DNA from 3 places in the Nocardia sp. NPDC060255 genome. Region 2 is predicted to be linked to each of the others. Evidence: riboswitches for the same ligand, from Rfam matches in the RefSeq annotation. Region 2 holds a riboswitch; each other region holds the start of a gene.
The links. A riboswitch is a leader RNA that binds a small molecule or an ion and turns the genes downstream of it on or off. The one in region 2 is predicted to bind S-adenosylmethionine.

Region 1: it holds a riboswitch for S-adenosylmethionine, as region 2 does, so the genes downstream of both, ACFWF1_RS27905 (amino acid ABC transporter permease) here and ACFWF1_RS05120 (aminotransferase class V-fold PLP-dependent enzyme) in region 2, are expected to answer to the same signal.
Region 3: it holds a riboswitch for S-adenosylmethionine, as region 2 does, so the genes downstream of both, ACFWF1_RS23510 (bifunctional o-acetylhomoserine/o-acetylserine sulfhydrylase) here and ACFWF1_RS05120 (aminotransferase class V-fold PLP-dependent enzyme) in region 2, are expected to answer to the same signal.

The regions. Positions count from the first base shown of each region.
Region 1 covers NZ_JBHXAU010000017.1:77,782-83,741, forward strand. The annotation lists gene ACFWF1_RS27895 (glycosyltransferase) at 1-792, shown strand, start outside; gene ACFWF1_RS27900 (hypothetical protein) at 800-1,507, opposite strand; SAM riboswitch class I at 1,930-2,024, shown strand; gene ACFWF1_RS27905 (amino acid ABC transporter permease) at 2,282-3,325, shown strand; gene ACFWF1_RS27910 (amino acid ABC transporter ATP-binding protein) at 3,322-4,089, shown strand; gene ACFWF1_RS27915 (ABC transporter substrate-binding protein) at 4,089-5,063, shown strand; gene ACFWF1_RS27920 (GNAT family N-acetyltransferase) at 5,068-5,595, shown strand; gene ACFWF1_RS27925 (LLM class flavin-dependent oxidoreductase) at 5,592-5,960, shown strand, end outside.
Region 2 covers NZ_JBHXAU010000001.1:1,109,686-1,115,645, forward strand. The annotation lists gene ACFWF1_RS05110 (Pls/PosA family non-ribosomal peptide synthetase) at 1-1,046, opposite strand, end outside; gene ACFWF1_RS05115 (LysE family translocator) at 1,386-2,033, opposite strand; SAM riboswitch class IV at 2,180-2,293, shown strand; gene ACFWF1_RS05120 (aminotransferase class V-fold PLP-dependent enzyme) at 2,341-3,660, shown strand; gene ACFWF1_RS05125 (flavin reductase family protein) at 3,698-4,249, opposite strand; gene ACFWF1_RS05130 (YbaK/EbsC family protein) at 4,330-4,806, opposite strand; gene ACFWF1_RS05135 (2-oxo-4-hydroxy-4-carboxy-5-ureidoimidazoline decarboxylase) at 4,859-5,179, opposite strand; gene ACFWF1_RS05140 (crotonase/enoyl-CoA hydratase family protein) at 5,450-5,960, shown strand, end outside.
Region 3 covers NZ_JBHXAU010000013.1:52,078-58,037, forward strand. The annotation lists gene ACFWF1_RS23510 (bifunctional o-acetylhomoserine/o-acetylserine sulfhydrylase) at 1-1,205, opposite strand, end outside; SAM riboswitch class IV at 1,298-1,408, opposite strand; gene ACFWF1_RS23515 (TetR/AcrR family transcriptional regulator) at 1,460-2,170, opposite strand; gene ACFWF1_RS23520 (MFS transporter) at 2,304-3,800, shown strand; gene ACFWF1_RS23525 (NADP-dependent isocitrate dehydrogenase) at 4,108-5,325, shown strand; gene ACFWF1_RS23530 (MFS transporter) at 5,756-5,960, shown strand, end outside.

The DNA.
Region 1 (5,960 bases), on a different contig from region 2:
GCGTGTGCGCGATTGGCCGAATCGGTGGATACGCCGGTGCTGGTGTTCGTCGACGCGGATGTGCGGCTGGCACCGGGGGCGGTCGCCGCGGCCGTCACCGAATTGCGCAGGCAGCGGGTCGCGTTGGTGGCACCGTGGCCGAGGCAGCGGGCCGACACGGTGGCCGAGGCGCTGGTGCAGCCGTTGCTGTGCTGGTCTTGGGCGGCCACACTGCCGATCGCGCTGGCCAATCGGAGCCTACGGCCGTCGACTTCCGTTGCCTGTGGCCAGTTCCTGGTGTTCGATACCGCCGCCTACCGAGCTGTCGGCGGACATGCCGCGGTTGCCGCAAGCGTGACCGAAGACCTCGATATCGCCCGAACACTGCGCCGGGCAGGACAACCCACCACCCTCGTCGCCGCGGGCCGCATGGCGAGCACCCGAATGTACGAGGGCGCTGCCGAACTCGACGCCGGATACACCCGCTGGCTGTGGTCCGCGTACGGCGGCACCATTGCGGGCGGAGCCGCCGTGGGAACGCTTGCCGCCCTGGCCTATTGGATCCCGCCCTGGGCGGCGGTAGGCGGTCGTGGGGCCGTCCGCCGCGCCGGTGCCGTCGGCTACGCGGCGGCCGTCACCGGCAGGCTGCTGGCCCGCTCCACCGAAACCAGCGGACCGCTCTCCCCCGCCGATGTCCTTGCGGCCCTGGCCCACCCGTTCTCGGTGCTCGCCTACCTACTGCTGTGGGCACGCTCCCAGCGCGCCCGCCGACGCGGCGCGCTGCGCTGGAAAAGTCGCGCGCTCAACACATAACGCCTTCCTACGGAACCTCGGTGATCCCCACCGTCGGCAGGAAGAAGCAGGACTTGCCGCCGTTCTCGACGGTCCCGAAGACCGCGGCGAGCACCGTGCCCTGCCCGGTGTCGACGGGCACGGCGCGCACGCCACCCATCGGGAGGGCGGCGAAGAAGAAGTCCTGGATGGCGCGTTCGGCGATGGGCCGCAGGGCGATCGGGACTTCGGCGGGGATCATCGCGCGCAGGATGGTGGACAGCGGGCCCATCGAGGCGAGGCCGCCGCGGCCGCTGGTCACGTTCAGCCAGGCCACCTGCATGCCGGTGGTGTCCGGTCCGTCCTGGTTCAGGCCGTAGGGGACGAAGGTGAACATGGTCTGTCCGGCCTTGACGGCGGACAGGTCGAGTCCGGGGATGGTGACCGAGGTCTTGGGCCATGGGCCCGGCACCGCGCCGGCCACGGCCGGGGCGAGACCGAGGGAGTTGCCGTTGAGGCAGTACGCGGCCGCGGTCGGGTAGAGAAACGGCTGCATGCCGAAGGCGCGCAGGCCGTCGATCGCGGTGTTGTAGACGCCGAACAGGTCGCCGGGCGCGACGGTTCCGGTCTGGGTGGGACCGGGCGGGACGGGGGCCGTTGCAGACGGCGTCGGCGTCGCGCCCGCGGTGGGGGCGGCGAGCGCCAGCGCGCAGGTCGCGGCAGCGGACAGCATGGTCAGACGGCGCGGTACGGCCATGGCGACCTCTTCTCATCGTCGACGCGAATCGAAGGCTGACGGTACTCCGGCAAACGCTGTGAACTGGCTATATTGCCTGCGGCAAGCTCTCGGCGTGTCTTCGATGGGCGGCGGCGCCCCCTCGTCCCCGGGTTTCGCAAGACGAGTTCGCGGGGTCCGCACATCGAGGCTTGCGCTAAGCCGTATGCTGCTTCCCGGCGGAGCCGCCCCGGTATGTGAGCGCCCGCACCACGAAAGCCGACACCCGACAGGCCGTCCGCAATCAGGCTGAGCCAGCGCATGTCCGGCTATCGGAAATACCCGGCGAATCGAGCCGAGGCAAGATCTACGCTCACCGTGATTGCTTCCCTTGTCTAAGGGTTCCCCTGCTGGGCATGATAATTCGGCTCGACCCTGACATCATCCGGTGTCCGGATCGGCGACAACCATCCAGAGCGACCGAGAGACCTGGCTCGTCGACGTCGCAGCAACCCCCCGGCTCACCGGGTGCGGGTGCTTCCGCCGGGACCGATGGAGGAACCGAAGTGATCATCTCCGCTGTCCGAGGCGCCCGTTGGGGCCGCCGACATATCGACCAATGCAAAGTGACGTCTGCGAGCTGTCGGGGCTGACCCGCAGCCAGTCTGTTGCACCCGTCGCTGGCCGGGTGATGTGACCGCGGCCCGAGGTGGCGCGGTCTCGTTCGTTCTTCCGAAGGACCCCGACCATGAGTGAGCGCAGCGAGCGAACACCAGCTGCAGTCATGACGGAGCCGAGCGCCGGCCAGGTGCAGTCATGACCGCGTCCACCGCACCCGACGCCGCCGCCCCCAGCACTACCGACGGCGATCCGGTCGCTACCGACACTCGCGCAACCGTCGCGCTCGATCTGGTGCCGGACGGATCCGCCACCAGCTCAGGCGATTCCGCGCCGACCGTCGCCAAGACCTGGCATCCGTGGCGCTGGGTGATCAGCGCCGTCGCGCTCATCCTGCTCGCCCAGTTCATCCACGGCTTGGTCACCAATCCCGGCTGGGATTGGCCGACTTTCGCGAAGTACATCACCGCGAAGTCCGTGCTGGCCTCGCTGAAGGTGACGCTGGAGCTCACCGCCTGGGGCACCGCGCTCGGCTTCCTGCTCGGCACCGCGCTGGCCATCGCGCGGCTGTCGAACAATCCGGTGCTCCGGGTGATCTCGTGGAGCTACATCTGGGCGTTCCGGTCGATTCCGCTCATCGTGCAGCTGCTGTTCTGGTTCAACATCGCCTACCTCTACAACACGCTGTCGATCGGAATCCCTTTCGGTCCTTCCTTTTTCACCTTCGAGGTGAACGGCGTGATCAGCGGATTCACCGCGGCGGTGATCGGGCTCGCGCTGCATCAGGCGGCGTACTCGGCCGAGATCATCCGCGCGGGCATCATCTCCGTCGACGCCGGTCAGCTGGAAGCCGCTGCCGCGCTGGGCATTCCGAAGGTGCGCCAGTTCCGCTCCATCGTGGTACCGCAGGCCATGCGCTCGATCCTGCCCAATGCGACCAACGAGGTGATCAGCCTGTTCAAGGGCACCTCGATCGTGTCGGTGATGGCGATCGCCGAGCTGTTCTACCAGGTCCAGGTGATCTACGGCCGCAACGGCCGGGTGGTGCCGCTGCTGCTGGTCGCCACCGCCTGGTACATCGTGCTCACCACCGTTCTCTCGGTGGCGCAGTACTACATCGAGCGTCACTACGCCAAGGGCACCCAGCGCACGCCACCGCCGTCACCGGCCCAGCGAGCCTGGCAGAAGCTGCGCGAGATCGCCGAATCCGGTTCCACCGCACCGCGAGGAGCGACCCGATGACCACCGCACTCGCCGTCGAAGTCCGCGGCGTCCGTAAAGCCTATGGCGCGCACGAAGTGCTGCGCGGCGTCGACCTGACCGTGCGCTCCGGCGAGGTGGTCACGGTGATCGGCCCGTCCGGTTCCGGCAAGTCCACGCTGCTCCGGGTGGTCAACCACCTGGAGTCGCTGGACGCGGGCACCGTGCACATCGACGGCGAGCTGATCGGATATCGGCTGCGCCGCAACACCTTGCACGCGCTGCCCGACCGCGAGGTGCGCAAACAGCGCTCGCGCATCGGGTTCGTCTTCCAGCAGTTCAACCTGTTCCCGCATCTGACCGTGCTCGACAACGTCACCATCGCACCGCTTTCCGCGCAACGCCGGGACCGCAAAGAGGTCGAGGCCGAGGCGCGGGTGCTGCTGGACCGAGTCGGCATCGGTGAACTGGCCGACGCGTACCCGCGCAGGCTCTCCGGAGGACAGCAGCAACGGGTCGCGATCGCGCGGGCACTCGCCTTGCGCCCCAGGGTGATCCTGTTCGACGAACCCACCTCCGCGCTGGACCCCGAACTCGTCGGCGAGGTCCTCGATGTGATCCGCGACCTCGCGCACGGCGGCACCGCGCTGGTGATCGTCACCCATGAGATCGGCTTCGCCCGCGAGATCGCCGACACCGTGGTGTTTCTCGATGCGGGCGCCATCGTCGAGCAGGGGCCGCCCGAGGCCGTCCTCGACAATCCGCACCACCCGCGCACCCGCGCGTTCCTTTCCCGAGTCCGTTGATGAACAGGTTCCCGATGAAGCTCTCCGCCCTGGCCACCGCCGCCGCGACCGCGGTCGTACTGCTGGCCACCGGCTGCACCGATCCCGAAGCGGAGTCCGCGGCCCAGCCCGCCGGTGCCATCACCTTCGACCTCTCCGCCGCCCAGACCGGCCGGGTGCGCACCACCAAGGTGGACAACATCGCCGCCGAAGTGCCGCAGGCCATTCGGGATCGCGGCACCCTGGTGGTGACCGGTGCGTCCGGCACCGCGCCGCCGCTGCGCTTCTACGCCGACGACGACAAGACCGTGGTCGGCTCCGAGGTCGATTTCGCCTCCCTGGTCGCCGACATCCTCGGCCTGAAACTCGAGCTGCAGGTGGCGGATTGGTCGCAGAACTTCGTGCGCATCGATTCCGGCGAGGTGGACGCGTTCATCTCCAACGTGACGGTCACCGAAGAGCGTAAGGAGAAATACGACTTCGCCACCTACCGCAACGACACCGTCGCACTGGAGGTGCCCAAGCAGAGCACCCTCGAGTACAAGGATCCTAAGAGCCTGGCGGGCAAGCGGATCGGCGTCGGCAGCGGCACCAACCAGGAGCAGCTGCTGGTGAAGTGGAACGAGCAGAACCGCGCGGCGGGCTTGGCGCCCATCGACATCGCCTACTTCCAGCAGACCAGCGACTACTACCTGGCGCTCGCCTCGCAGCGGCTGGACGGCTACATCGGTCCCAACCCGACCGCGATCTACCACTCCGCCACCGCGAACCAGACCAAGATCCTCGCCACCTTCTCCGGTGCGGGCGACGCGCTGCAAGGCGAGATCGCGGTGCTCACCAAGAAGAACAACGGGCTGATCACCGCGGTCCAGCACGCGCTGAACTACGCCATCCAACACGGCACCTATCAGCAGGTGATCGATCGCTGGGGCCTGAAGACCGAACAGGTCACCGAGTCGCGGATCAATCCGCCCGGCCTACCGAAGCAGCGGTGAGCCGGTGACCCAGCACCTTTCGCGGCCCGACCTACGGGTGCACCAGGTAGCACAGGACGATCCGCTGGCCGCGCCGCTGCTGGCCGAACTCGCCGTCGAATACAGCAGCCGCTACGGCCGCAGCCCGGGCGAGATGCACGCGTCGCTTCGTGACTATCCGGCAACGGAGTTCGCGCTGCCACACGGCGCCCTGCTGGTCGTCACCCGCGACAGCGAACCGGTGGCGGGCGGTGCGTTCCAGCGCTACGACGCGGAAACGGCTGAGCTCAAACGCATCTGGACCGCCCGCGAACACCGCAGGCAGGGGCTCGGGTTGTTCGTGGTCGAACAGCTCGAAGCCGAGATCGTGCGGCGCGGCTACCGGCGCATCTACCTGACCACCGGTCCACGCCAGCCCGAGGCCGTCGGCCTCTATCTGGCCGCCGGATACACCGCGCTCTACGACCCGGCCATACCCGCCGAGGAGATCGGCCCGCATCCGTTCGAGAAGTATCTGCCCGCGCTCACCGACGAACTAGGAGCAACCGCATGAAGTTCCTACTGTTCACCCTGGTCACCCGGGTGCCCGAGCCGACGACCGGTCGACTGCCCGGAACCAGGGAGCGGCTGCTGAATGTCGTCGAACAGGCCAGGCTGGCCGAGGATCTCGGTTACGACGGGTTCGCCGTCGGCGAGCGGCACGAGGATCCGTTCCTGTCCGCCGCACCCCCGGTGATCCTCAGCCACATCGCCGCGGTCACTTCCCGCATCACACTGTTCACCGCGGTCACCACGCTGAGCCTGCTCGACCCGGTGCGCGCCTTCGAGGACTACTCGACGCTGGACAATCTGTCCGGCGGCCGCCTGGAACTGATCATCGGCAAGGGCAACGGGACCGCGCAGGCCGAGCTGTTCCAC
Region 2 (5,960 bases):
TCGGCCACCGGGTTTCCGGCCGCGTCGATCACCACGAGATCCCAGCCGTCGAGCGGCAGCCCGATCCGGATGGGCCAGGCGCCGTCGAGCAATGCGGCACAGGCGACCACCGTTGCCTCGGTGGGGCCGTACGTATTCCAGACCTCGCGATCCGTATCACCGTTTCCGGCAAGGCGTTCCGCGAGCTCGGGCGGTACCGCCTCGCCACCGAAGATCAACAGACGGACCGCGTCGAGCGCCTCGGCGGGCCAGGTGGCGGCCAGCGTCGGCACGGTGGAGACGATGCTGATCTCCCGGCGCACCAGCCACGGGCCGAGATCGGCGCCGGTGCGGACCAGGTCGCGCGGAGCGGGCACCAGGCAGGCGCCGTTGCGCCAGGCCAGCCACATTTCCTCACAGGAGGCGTCGAAGGCGACGGAGAGTCCGGCGAGCACACGGTCGCCGGGGCCGATCGGGGCGTCCGGCAGGAAGAGCCGGGCCTCGGCGTCCACGAACGCGGCGGCGTTGCGATGGGTCACCGCAACACCTTTCGGCGTTCCGGTGGAGCCGGAGGTGAAGATGATCCAGGCGTCGTCGGCGGGGGTCGGCAGGGTGCTCGTGCTCGCGTCGGCCGGCTGGTCCGCCGTGGCCCGGATGCCCGCCGGTGTCGTCTCGATGCCCGCGGCCGTGACGATCGCGGTGACCTGCGCCTCGCCGAAGACCAGCTGGGCCCGTTCGTCCGGGTCGTCGGCGTCGACCGGCACATAGGCGGCGCCCGCGTACAGGACGGCGAGGATGGTCAGGTAGAGCTCCCCGGAGCCCGACGGCATCCGCACGCCGACCCGGTCGCCCGGCCGCACGCCCGCGGTGGCGAGCCGGGCCATGGTCTTCTCGATCTCGACGACGAGCTCGAGGTAGCTGAGCACCACCTGGCCGTCATCGATGGCGGGTGCGTCGGGATGGGTCAGCGCGGTCGCGGTCAGGATGTCGACGAGGGTCCGGGCCGGTGGCGTGTGCGCGGTCCGAAGTAGTGGGTCCACCGTCACATCAACCTGTGGTTGGAGCATGACGCCCTGCCCACCTCCCATTCGACCTGCCTCGCACTTCCCTGGTGTTGTTTGTGTCATAGCTGGGTTACCAGTGGGCAAACACCACGGTGACCAGTTGTCCACGGTACTCGGGGTTGTCGACGTTTGTTGTTCACCGGCGCGGTTGCCCGTCTCGGGACTGTGGGCGGGGTTGTTGCAGGTCGTGGCGATTTCTCCCGGACACGCCGAAGCAACGCCTGGTCGGCGGGTTACCCGGCGGGTTCGCTGGATGATCGCTGCGCCGACCTGCTTATTCCGGTGTGATTCCCCACATGAGCCCGGTGATCTTGCAGCTCAGGGCGTTTCGCGCAGCATCGATCAGGCCGCGGAGGCGGCGGTGCCGACACCGAGGGTGGCCAGGATGGCGGCGCTCACCTGTTCGAGCCGATCCCGGAGCTTCGGGCGGCGCAGCAGCGCGACCGCGCGGGAGGCGGCCAGGGCCAGGAGCACCATCGCTACCGCGGCAATGCTCGATTCGACGGCGCCGAGGGCGAGGGTGTTGGCGAAGGTGACCTCGGTCAGGAACTGGGGCAGCACGGCGAGGTAGAACAGGCCGACTTTCGGGTTGAACATGCACGAGACGACGCCCGCGGTGAACGCCGAGCGAACCGACGCGCGGGTACCGCCGCCCGCTTGTGCGAGCCCCTCCGCGCCGGTGGCGTCCCGGCCCGCTCCGCGCTGCCGCCGCTGGTCGAGCAGCGCGCGAATACCCAAGTACACCAAGTAGATTCCGCCGATCAGCTTCAGCGCGCGATACGCGGTCGCCGACTGCTCCAGCAGCGTGGCGACACCGGCCGCGACCACCACCGCCCACAGGATCCCGCCCAGCGCCGACCCGATCGCGGCCGCGATGCCCGGTCGGGCGTCTACCAGCGAGAACCGCAGCACGAGAAACGAATCCGGGCCCGGCGTCAGCGCCAGCAGCACGCACAGACCGACGAAGCTGAACAGCAGCGAAAGTGACACCTCATGATGTGACCGCAAAGTCGCCGCAGAAGCAATGGATTTCCACCGCTCCCGACGGAGGTGACCAGCGCGGGAGTTTTCCGGGCGAACACGCGGCGCCGCGGACCAGTTGACAGCGCCGGGGGATGTCTGCCAATCTCGGTTCAGGTCATGAGTACCAGCGTTCAGCCCCGGCTTGCTGGTCGGCAACCCTCCTCCGCGGTGGGGTGCTCCGGGTGACGACCGGGCTGACACCCGACCGGGTGCGGCAAGCGCGGACTCGACGAATCACCTGATTGCGGGTCCCAGAGCCGACGGGATTTTCGTGATGACTGCTGTGGCGACCCAGAACTGTGCCCCCCTCGCCCGGGTTTCCGGTGACGACCTCCAGGTGCCGCTCGTCCAAGGCGGGACGACCACCTACGCCAACTTCGACTACGCGGCGAGCGCACCCGCATTGGCCCAGGTCACCGACCGGATCCAGCAGCTGCTGCCGTTCTACGCGAGCGTGCACCGCGGCGCGGGCTACGCCTCGCGGATCTCCACCGAATGCTACGAGGCCGCCCGCGGTTCGGTGACCCGCTTCCTCGACGCGACCGACGACCAGGTAGTGGTGTTCACCCGCAACACCACCGACTCGCTGAACCTGCTCGCGTCCTGCGTGCCCGGCGACACCGTGGTGCTCGACATCGAGCATCACGCCAACTTCCTGCCGTGGACCACGCGCGGCCGCCGCGTCGTGCAGGCCGCGGCCACCGTCGAGGAGACCATCGGGCGGCTGGTCGCCGAGCTGTGTAGCAAGCCCGCCGCGCTGCTCGCGGTCACCGGCGCCTCCAACGTCACCGGCGAGGTGCTGCCGCTGGAGCGCCTGGCCACCATCGCCCACCAGTGCGGCGCCCGCATCCTCGTCGACGCCGCCCAGCTCGCGCCGCACCGGCGAATCAGCCTGCGCGACACCGGCATCGACTACCTCGCGTTCTCCGGCCACAAGCTGTACGCGCCGTTCGGCGCGGGCGTGCTGGTCGGCCGCCGCGACTGGCTCGACAACGCCGAGCCGTACCTGGCCGGCGGCGGCGCGGTCCGCGAGGTCACCACCACCGGCGCCGAATGGGCGCCCGCCCCGCAGCGGCACGAGGGCGGTTCGCCCAACGTGCTCGGCGCCGCCGCGCTCGCCGCCGCCTGCGACGCGCTCTGTGCGATCGACGCCGACGCGCTCGCCGCGCACGAACACCGGCTCGCCGACCGGCTGCGCGACGGACTCGCCGCCATTCCCGGCGTCAACCTGCTGCGCATCTGGACCGACGCCCCCGACGCCGTCGGCATCGTCGCCTTCACCCTGGACGGATTCGTCCCCGGCCATGTCGCCGCCTACCTGTCCGCCGAACACGGCATCGGCGTCCGCGACGGCCGCTTCTGCGCCCACCCGCTGCTGGCCCGCCTCGACCTCGACGGCGCGCTCCGCGCCAGCATCGGCCTGGGTACCACCCTCGCCGACGTAGAGCGCCTGATCCAAGCCATTGCCACGCTGGTCGAGGCCGGACCGGCCTGGAACTACGCCACCACGCAAGGCCTCTGGAACCCCACCCCGGAAACCCGCCCGTTCACGTCCCAATCTCCCACCGGCGCCGCCCCCTGCCTCGTCGACTAGTCCGGCAACGGCGGTCGCCCGGCGTGGGCGACCGCGTTCAGTCGCCGAGTCTGGTCGGGCGGTGGTAGCGGCCGTTGTAGTAGAGGAGGGGCGCGGCGGCGGGGGTTTCGTTGGTGTTGTCGTGGACTCGGGTTACCAGGCCGACGACGAGGGTGTGATCGCCGAGGGGGATCAGTTGGTGGATGGTGGCGCGCAGCCAGATGGGGGTGCCGTGCAGGACGGGTTCGCCGGTGTCGAGGGTGGTCCATAGCGAGCGGTCGGCGAAGCGGTCCGCGGCCGTGCGGGCGAAGCGCTGGGCCAGCTCGTGCTGGTGTTCGCCGAGGAAATGGATGACGACCGAGTCGGCATCGAGCAGTGCGGTGAGGCTTGACGAGGTGTGCGCGATGTTGAAGGAGACGAGCGGGGGCGCCAGTGACAGGGAGGCGAACGAGGTCGCGGTGAAGCCGATCGGGCCGCTCGGTGAGTTCAGCGTGACAACGGTGACGCCCGCCGGATAGTGGCGCATCGAGGCGCGGAACTGCTCGGCGGTGATCCCGCTCAGATCATCAGGGATCTGGAAATCCGTGGCGGGCCGTTCTGCTTCGGTCACCCGTCCAAAACTACGCGGGGTTCCTCCGGCTCGCCTATATTGCCTGCGGCGACTTGTTGTCCGATTCGCGGCCGCCGGTTTCAGTCGACGTCTATCGGCAGACCGGCCGTGATGCGCACCAGCTCGTGAAATGAGGTGCGGAAGACCGTGTTCGGGTGGCCGCCCGAGGCCCACACCTCGCGGTGGTGGGAGAGGGCGGTGTCCACCCAGGTGGGCAGGTTGGTGGGGTGGCCGACGGGGGCGACGCCGCCGATCGGCTGGCCGGTCACCTCGCGCACCATCTCGGCGGGCGCGTGGGTGAGCGTGCCCTCCAGCCGCTTTCCGGTGGACTCGAGATCGACCTCGTGCGCGCCGGAAACCAGCAGCAGCACCGGATCCTCGTCCAGCAGGAAGACCAGCGCGGAGGTGATGGCACCCACCTCGACGCCGAGCGTTCGCGCGGCATCGGCGATGGTGGGCGTTGGTGCCGGCTGGGTCACGATGACACCGTGATGGCCTCGGGCGATGAGGGTGTCCGCGACTCGGCAGGCGATCGGTGGCAATGTCGACCTGCGCATGCCACCAGAGTAGAGCGATTGCGGATGGTGCGCCGGGCTACTCGATAATGCGTCAGTATTCCGGATAGCCCTCGCTCGGCCCGAGCATCAGCGCGATCCGCGCACGGGTGATCCGCGCGAGCTCGGTCACGCTGCCGCCCGAGACCTGTTCGTGCGCAACTGCTTCGAGTGCCCGATCCAGATCGGCCTGGGACAACGCGAGCAACTCGATATCGGCCTCGGCCAGCAGCGCGTCCCGATCCGGATAGGGCCGGGCGGCCGCGAGCTTGGCGGCCCAGGTGACATTGCCGCAGCAGGAGAAGAGCGCGTGTATCGCACGGGCGCGGGAGATTTCGTTGAACCGTTCGAGACCGATTCCTCGATGCATCAGCATGATGGCCTCCGACTCGATGATTGAGGTTTGCTGACTGACTCCATGATCCGCTGGAGCACTGGCCGGGACCTAGTGCGCCGCACCGATTTTGCGCAGGGTTTACATGGGAGGTCGGACCGGCCGCGTGATCGCGGTGTTGACGTCTGGGTGGCTGCAGCGTGTTGGCGGGGCCGCGAACGGCGCTCGCGAATCCACACTGTGCTGGTCGTAGGTGCGACCCATTCCTGGATGCGGAGTGCCTGTCTCCCGCCTGCTCGATACGCTGTACAAATGACTGATTGGCAGGCTTTCACCGTAGAAACGAAGGACCACGTCGCACAGGTGACGTTGACGGGTCCCGGCAAGGGCAATGCGATGGGCCCGGACTTCTGGCGGGAGCTGCCGGAGATCTTCCACGGCCTCGACGCCGACCCCGAGGTGCGCGCGATCGTGCTCACCGGCTCGGGCAAGCACTTCTCGTACGGTCTCGACCTGCCCGCGATGAGCGGCCTGTTCGGCCCGCTGATGGCCGACAAGGCGTTCGCCGCGCCGCGCACCGAGTTCCTGGTCGAGCTGCGCAAGTTGCAGGCGGCGGTGACCGCGGTGGCGGATTGCCGCAAGCCGGTGATCGCCGCGATCTCCGGCTGGTGCATCGGCGGCGGGCTGGACCTGATCGCCGCCGTCGACATCCGCTACGCCAGCGCGGACGCGAAGTTCAGCCTGCGCGAGGCGAAGGTCGCCATCGTCGCCGACATCGGGTCGCTGCACCGGCTGCCGGGCATCATCGGCGAGGGGCAGCTGC
Region 3 (5,960 bases), on a different contig from region 2:
TGTGTGGTCGACGCGGGGTGAATCACGAGAGAGCGCACATCTCCGATGTTAGCCACATGGCTGTGCAGGGCTAATCCGTCCACGAACTTCTTGCCCGCATCGACACCACCGCGCAGCTCGAAGGCGACGATCGCGCCGGGCCCCTTCGGTGCCAGCTGCTGCGCGCGCTCGTACCAGGGCGAGGTCGGCAGGCCCGCGTAGATGACCTTGGTGACGTCCGGGTGGGTGCTCAGGAATTCGGCCACCGCCTTGGCGTTGGCGACGTGCCGCTCGACCCGCAGGCTCAGCGTCTCGATGCCCTGGCTGATCAGGAACGCGTTGAACGGCGAGATCGCCGAGCCGAGGTCGCGCAGCAGCTGCACGCGGGCCTTGAGTGCGAAGGCGGGCGCACCGAGGTCGGCGAACACCGCACCGTGGTAGCTGGGGTCCGGGGTGGTGAAGCCGGGGAAGCGCGGCTGTCCCTGCGCGTCGGTCACCGTCCAGTCGAAATTGCCGCCGTCGACGAGCACGCCGGCCACCGCCGAGCCGTGCCCGCCGAGGTACTTGGTCGCCGAGTGCACGACGATGTCGGCGCCGTGCGCCAGCGGCTGGATCAGGTACGGGGTCGCCACCGTGTTGTCCACGATCAGCGGCAGCCCGGCCTCGTGCGCGATGGCGGCGATACCGGGGATGTCGAAGATGGCGCTGCTCGGGTTGGCGATGGTCTCGCCGTAGAACGCCTTGGTGTTCGGCCGGATCGCGGCCCGCCACTGGTCCAGGTCGTCGGGATCGTCGACGAAGGACACCTCGATGCCGAGCTTGGGCAGCGAGTAGTGGAAGAGGTTGTAGGTGCCGCCGTAGAGGTGCGGGCTGGACACGATGTGGTCGCCCGAGGACGCCAGGTTCAGGATCGCGAACGTCTCCGCGGCCTGGCCAGAGGCCAGCAGCAGCGCGGCGACACCGCCTTCGAGCGCGGCGACGCGCTGCTCGACGACATCCTGGGTGGGGTTCATGATCCGGGTGTAGATGTTGCCCGGCTCGGCGAGCCCGAACAGCGCGGCGGCGTGATCGGTGTCGCGGAAGGCGTACGAGGTGGTCTGGTAGATCGGCAGGGCCCGGGCACCGGTGGTGCTGTCCGGTGCCTGTCCCGCGTGCACCTGCTTGGTCTCGAAGGACCACTGCGCGGTGGGATCGATATCGGCCGCGGGCACGGTGGAATCACTCATGAGCTTTGCTCCAAAGGAAAAGGTTGTTCGCCAGAACTACGGGGTTATCGGGATTTGGGCGAAGGACAACAACACATTTCGGGAACCTCCTGAAAGCGCGCTTGCTCTCGACCTTCGAGAGCCCGGTCATCACCCGGAGCACCCCACCGCTGCTGGAGGGTTGCCGTCCAGCAAGCCGGGGCTTCGCGCTGGCACTCATGACCTGAAGGCATCATAACCGGACGTCGCGCGACGGTTGAAACCTATGCGCGAACTCAGTCGGAAGCGCTGGTCCGCGCGCCGCCGCAGACCCGGAGGAACTCATCGAAGGCCGCGCAGAACGAGTTCCGGCCCGCCGTCGCGGCCTCGTACAGATCGTCGTAGTCGAACATGCTCTCGCCGCACTCCATGGCGAGGTGGTTGATGAGCTGCCAGGAGCCGAGGATCAGCCGCACCGGGAGCGCGCACGGCGTGGTGGCGAGCCGGTCGGCGACCACCGCGGCGATGGCGATGTTCTTCTTGTCGGCGTGCTCGAGGCTGCGCGCGCTGACCGCAGGACTGCTGCGCACGATCCGCTGCATCTGCTGGAATTGCCGGAACGAGATCGGCCCGCCGCCCGGTTCGCTGACGGCTCGGTCGATCACCTGCAGGAACGCCGAGCGCAGCGATTCCAGTTCGTTGTCGGTGACCGGAAGCCTGCGCAGCGTCTCCGCCACGGCCTGGCCGAAGTCCTGCACCGGCCCGAGGACGATGTCCTCTTTGCTGTCGAAGTACCGGTTGATCGTGCGCGGCGAGACATCCGCGGCGTTGGCGATCTGCTCGACCGTCGTCGCGTCGAAACCCTGTGTGTCGCACAGGTTCAGCCCGACCTCGATGATTCGCAACCGGGTCTGCTGCTTCTTGCGTTCGCGCAGGCCGGGATGCGCGGCGCCCGCAGGAGTTTCGGCTGCGGCACTCGCGCCCGTCGGCGTCGGTGACTCGAGCATGTGCCCACCTTATCGCAACCCAGTGTTTTCGTGTCCGTAACCGTCAAATGTCGTAGCGCGACATTTTTCTCTTGACGCCAAATGTCGTCTGATGACAGGATAGCCAAGCACTTCCTACGAAGAGGAGACGACGGTGACCGAGACTGCGACAGCAGTAGAAGTTCCGGTAAAACAAGGCAGCTCGGCCCGCTGGTTCGCCCTCGGCGTGATCGCATTGGCCCAGCTCATGGTGGTTCTGGACGCCACCATCGTGACCATCTCGCTGCCCTTCGCCCAGGCTGATCTCGGCATCAGCGACGGCAACAAGCAGTGGATGCTCACCGCTTACACGCTGATCTTCGGCGGCTTGCTACTGCTCGGCGGCCGGCTGGCCGACTACCTGGGCCGGCGCCGGATGTTCATCATCGGCCTGGTCGGCTTCGCCGCCGCGTCGGCACTTGCCGGTCTCGCGCAGAACGGCGCGGAGATGTTCGCCGGGCGCGCGTTGCAAGGCGCGTTCGCGGCCTTGCTCGCGCCCGCGGCGTTGTCGCTGCTGTCGGTGACCTTCACCGAGGCGCGTGAGCGGGCCACCGCATTCGGCGTGTTCGCCGGCATCTCGGCCGGTGGCGCCGCGCTGGGCCTGATCGCGGGTGGCGCGCTCACCGAGTACGCCTCGTGGCGCTGGTGCCTGCTGGTGAATACCCCGATCGCATTGCTCGCCCTGGTCGGCGCGCTGGCATGGGTGGTCAAGGACGTGCCCGCGCCACGGACCGGCGGCTACGACGTGCCCGGCGCGGTCACCGTGACGCTCGGCCTGATCGCGATCGTGTACGGCTTCAGCCGCGCCGCCGAGGACGGCTGGCTGGCAGGCAGCACCCTCGGCCTGCTCATCGCGGGTGCCGCGCTGCTGATCGCCTTCGTCGTGATCGAACGGCGCTCGGCCAATCCGCTACTGCCGCTGCATATTCCGGGCGAGATCAACCGAGGCGGCGCGTTCCTGGCCGCGCTGCTGGTGCCGATCGCCATGTTCGCGATGTTCCTGTTCCTCAGCTACTACTTCCAGATCACCCTGGGCTACTCGTCGCTGAAGGCCGGTTTCGCCTTCCTGCCGTTCCCGGCCGGCATCGCCATCTCCGCGGGTGTCACCAGCGCGCTGCTGCCGAAGCTCGGCCCGCGTCCGCTGATGGTGGCCGGTGCGGTGCTCGGGGTGCTCGGCCTGCTGTGGCTGGCCCAGCTCGGCTTCGGCGACAGTTACGCGTCGAGCGTGCTGCCCGCGCAGGTGCTGATCGCGCTCGGCATGGGTCCGCTGTTCGTCGGCATGCAGACCGTCGCGCTGCATCAGGTCGAGGAGGCCGATTCCGGCGTGGCCAGTGCGCTGCTCAACGCGGCGCAGCAGGTCGGCGGCGCGGTCGGCACGGCGCTGCTGACGACCATCTCGGTGCAGACGGCCAAGTCCTACGCGGAGAGTCACGCCACGATCGACAACCTGATCGCCCGCGCCTCGATCCACAGCTACGACGTGGCGTTCTACGTCGGCGCCGGATTCTTCCTGGCCGCCGTTCCGGTGATCGCGTTCATGATCCGGGACCGGCCCGAGAACCTCATCGAGGGTTCCGAGGACGGGGCGCGCCCGGTCCACGTCGGCGTCTGAATTTCGCAGTAATCCCCCTCGGTCCGCGTATCGCCAGTTCGGCGCTGCGCGGACCGTGGTCGTTGGGCGGGGCCGACCTGGGAATTGCGGAATGACCTACCAGTCAGTAAGTTCGTGGGGTTTCTCACTCGGGGGGCTGCCCGCACACCACGATCATCGGCAGCAGTACGCTTGTCTTGTTTGCACCACACGTCTCGCGGACAACGCGGGGCATATACGTTGTCTGTTGGAACAGCTGGGGTCCGCTCACAAGCGTGTTCACCTGGCCGTGCAATGAGGGCACCATCCTAGGAGGACACGAAGATCCATGTCCAAAATCAAGGTTGAAGGTACCGTCGTCGAACTCGACGGCGACGAGATGACCCGGATCATCTGGCAGTTCATCAAGGACAAGCTGATCCACCCGTATCTCGATGTGAATCTCGAGTACTACGACCTGGGCATCGAGTACCGGGATAAGACGGACGACCAGGTCACCGTCGACGCGGCAGAGGCGATCAAGCGCCACGGCGTCGGCGTCAAGTGCGCCACCATCACGCCGGACGAGGCGCGCGTCGAGGAATTCGGCCTGAAGAAGATGTGGCGGTCGCCCAACGGCACCATCCGCAACATTCTCGGCGGCACCATTTTCCGTGCGCCGATCATCATCTCCAACGTTCCGCGCCTGGTGCCCGGCTGGACCAAGCCGATCATCATCGGCCGCCACGCGTTCGGCGACCAGTACCGCGCCACCGATTTCAAGGTGTATCAGGCCGGTTCGGTCACCATCACCTTCACGCCCGAGGACGGCAGCGAGCCGATCCAGCACGAGGTCGTGAAGATGCCCGAGGACGGCGGCGTCGTCATGGGCATGTACAACTTCAAGGCTTCGATCATCGATTTCGCGCGGGCCTCGTTCAATTACGGCCTGCAGCAGAACTACCCGGTGTATCTCTCCACCAAGAACACCATCCTCAAGGCGTACGACGGCATGTTCAAGGACACGTTCCAGGACGTGTTCGATGCCGAGTTCAAGACCCAGTTCGACGCGGCGGGCCTCACCTACGAGCACCGCCTGATCGACGACATGGTCGCCTCCTCCATGAAGTGGGAGGGCGGTTACGTCTGGGCCTGCAAGAACTACGACGGTGACGTGCAGTCCGACACCGTGGCGCAGGGCTTCGGCTCGCTCGGCCTGATGACGTCGGTGCTGCTGACCCCGGACGGCAAGACCTGTGAGGCGGAGGCCGCGCACGGCACCGTCACCCGGCACTACCGCCAGCACCAGCAGGGCAAGCCGACCTCCACCAACCCGATCGCGTCGATCTTCGCCTGGACGCGCGGGCTCGAGCACCGCGGCAAGCTCGACAACACCCCCGAGGTGATCGGCTTCGCGCAGACCCTCGAGGATGTCGTCATCAAGACCGTCGAAGGCGGTCAGATGACCAAGGACCTCGCGTCGCTGGTCGGTGGCGACCAGGGTTACCTGAGCACCGAGGAGTTCCTCGGCGCGCTCGACGCCAACCTGGCCCGCGCACTGCGCTGACCAGGAAATACCCGGCGCTGGAAGCGAATCCGGCGCCGGGTGATGAACCTTACGGGCACCCGCACCACACGGTGGTACGGGTGCCCGGACTGTTTCCGGGGACGGACAAGGTCCGTAGAGCAGTCGAATGGCTCGACGCCGGAAGCGAATCCGAGGCGGGGATGACGCTGACCACATCGGGTCGGCCGACTGCCCGGGCTGCGGTTGTTTCCGAATGGAATTTGCCAGGTGATGGGGCGCGGCGTGTCCCTATTGCACGTTTTTACATGCTGACCTGCACGTTTTCTTGATTGTTAGCGTGTCTCAACTCACGTTTACTTGGGAAGCGAAACCGCCTGCTGAGGCGTTTCATGGATACGTGACCACACCCCTCGCCACCCAGGCCCCCGCACGCCCCGAGCCTGCGCGGACGACTTGGCATGTGCCTGCCATGCTCGCGCTGGCGCTCGGCGGGTTCGGTATCGGCACAACAGAATTCGTCACCATGGGTTTGCTGCCGGACATCGCGCGCGCCATGGGTGTCTCCGAGCCGACCGCGGGACACGCGGTGTCGGCCTATGCGCTGGGCGTGGTGATCGGCGCGCCGCTGATCGCCGCCCTGTGCGCGCGGGTTTCCCGCAAGAAGTTGCTCATCG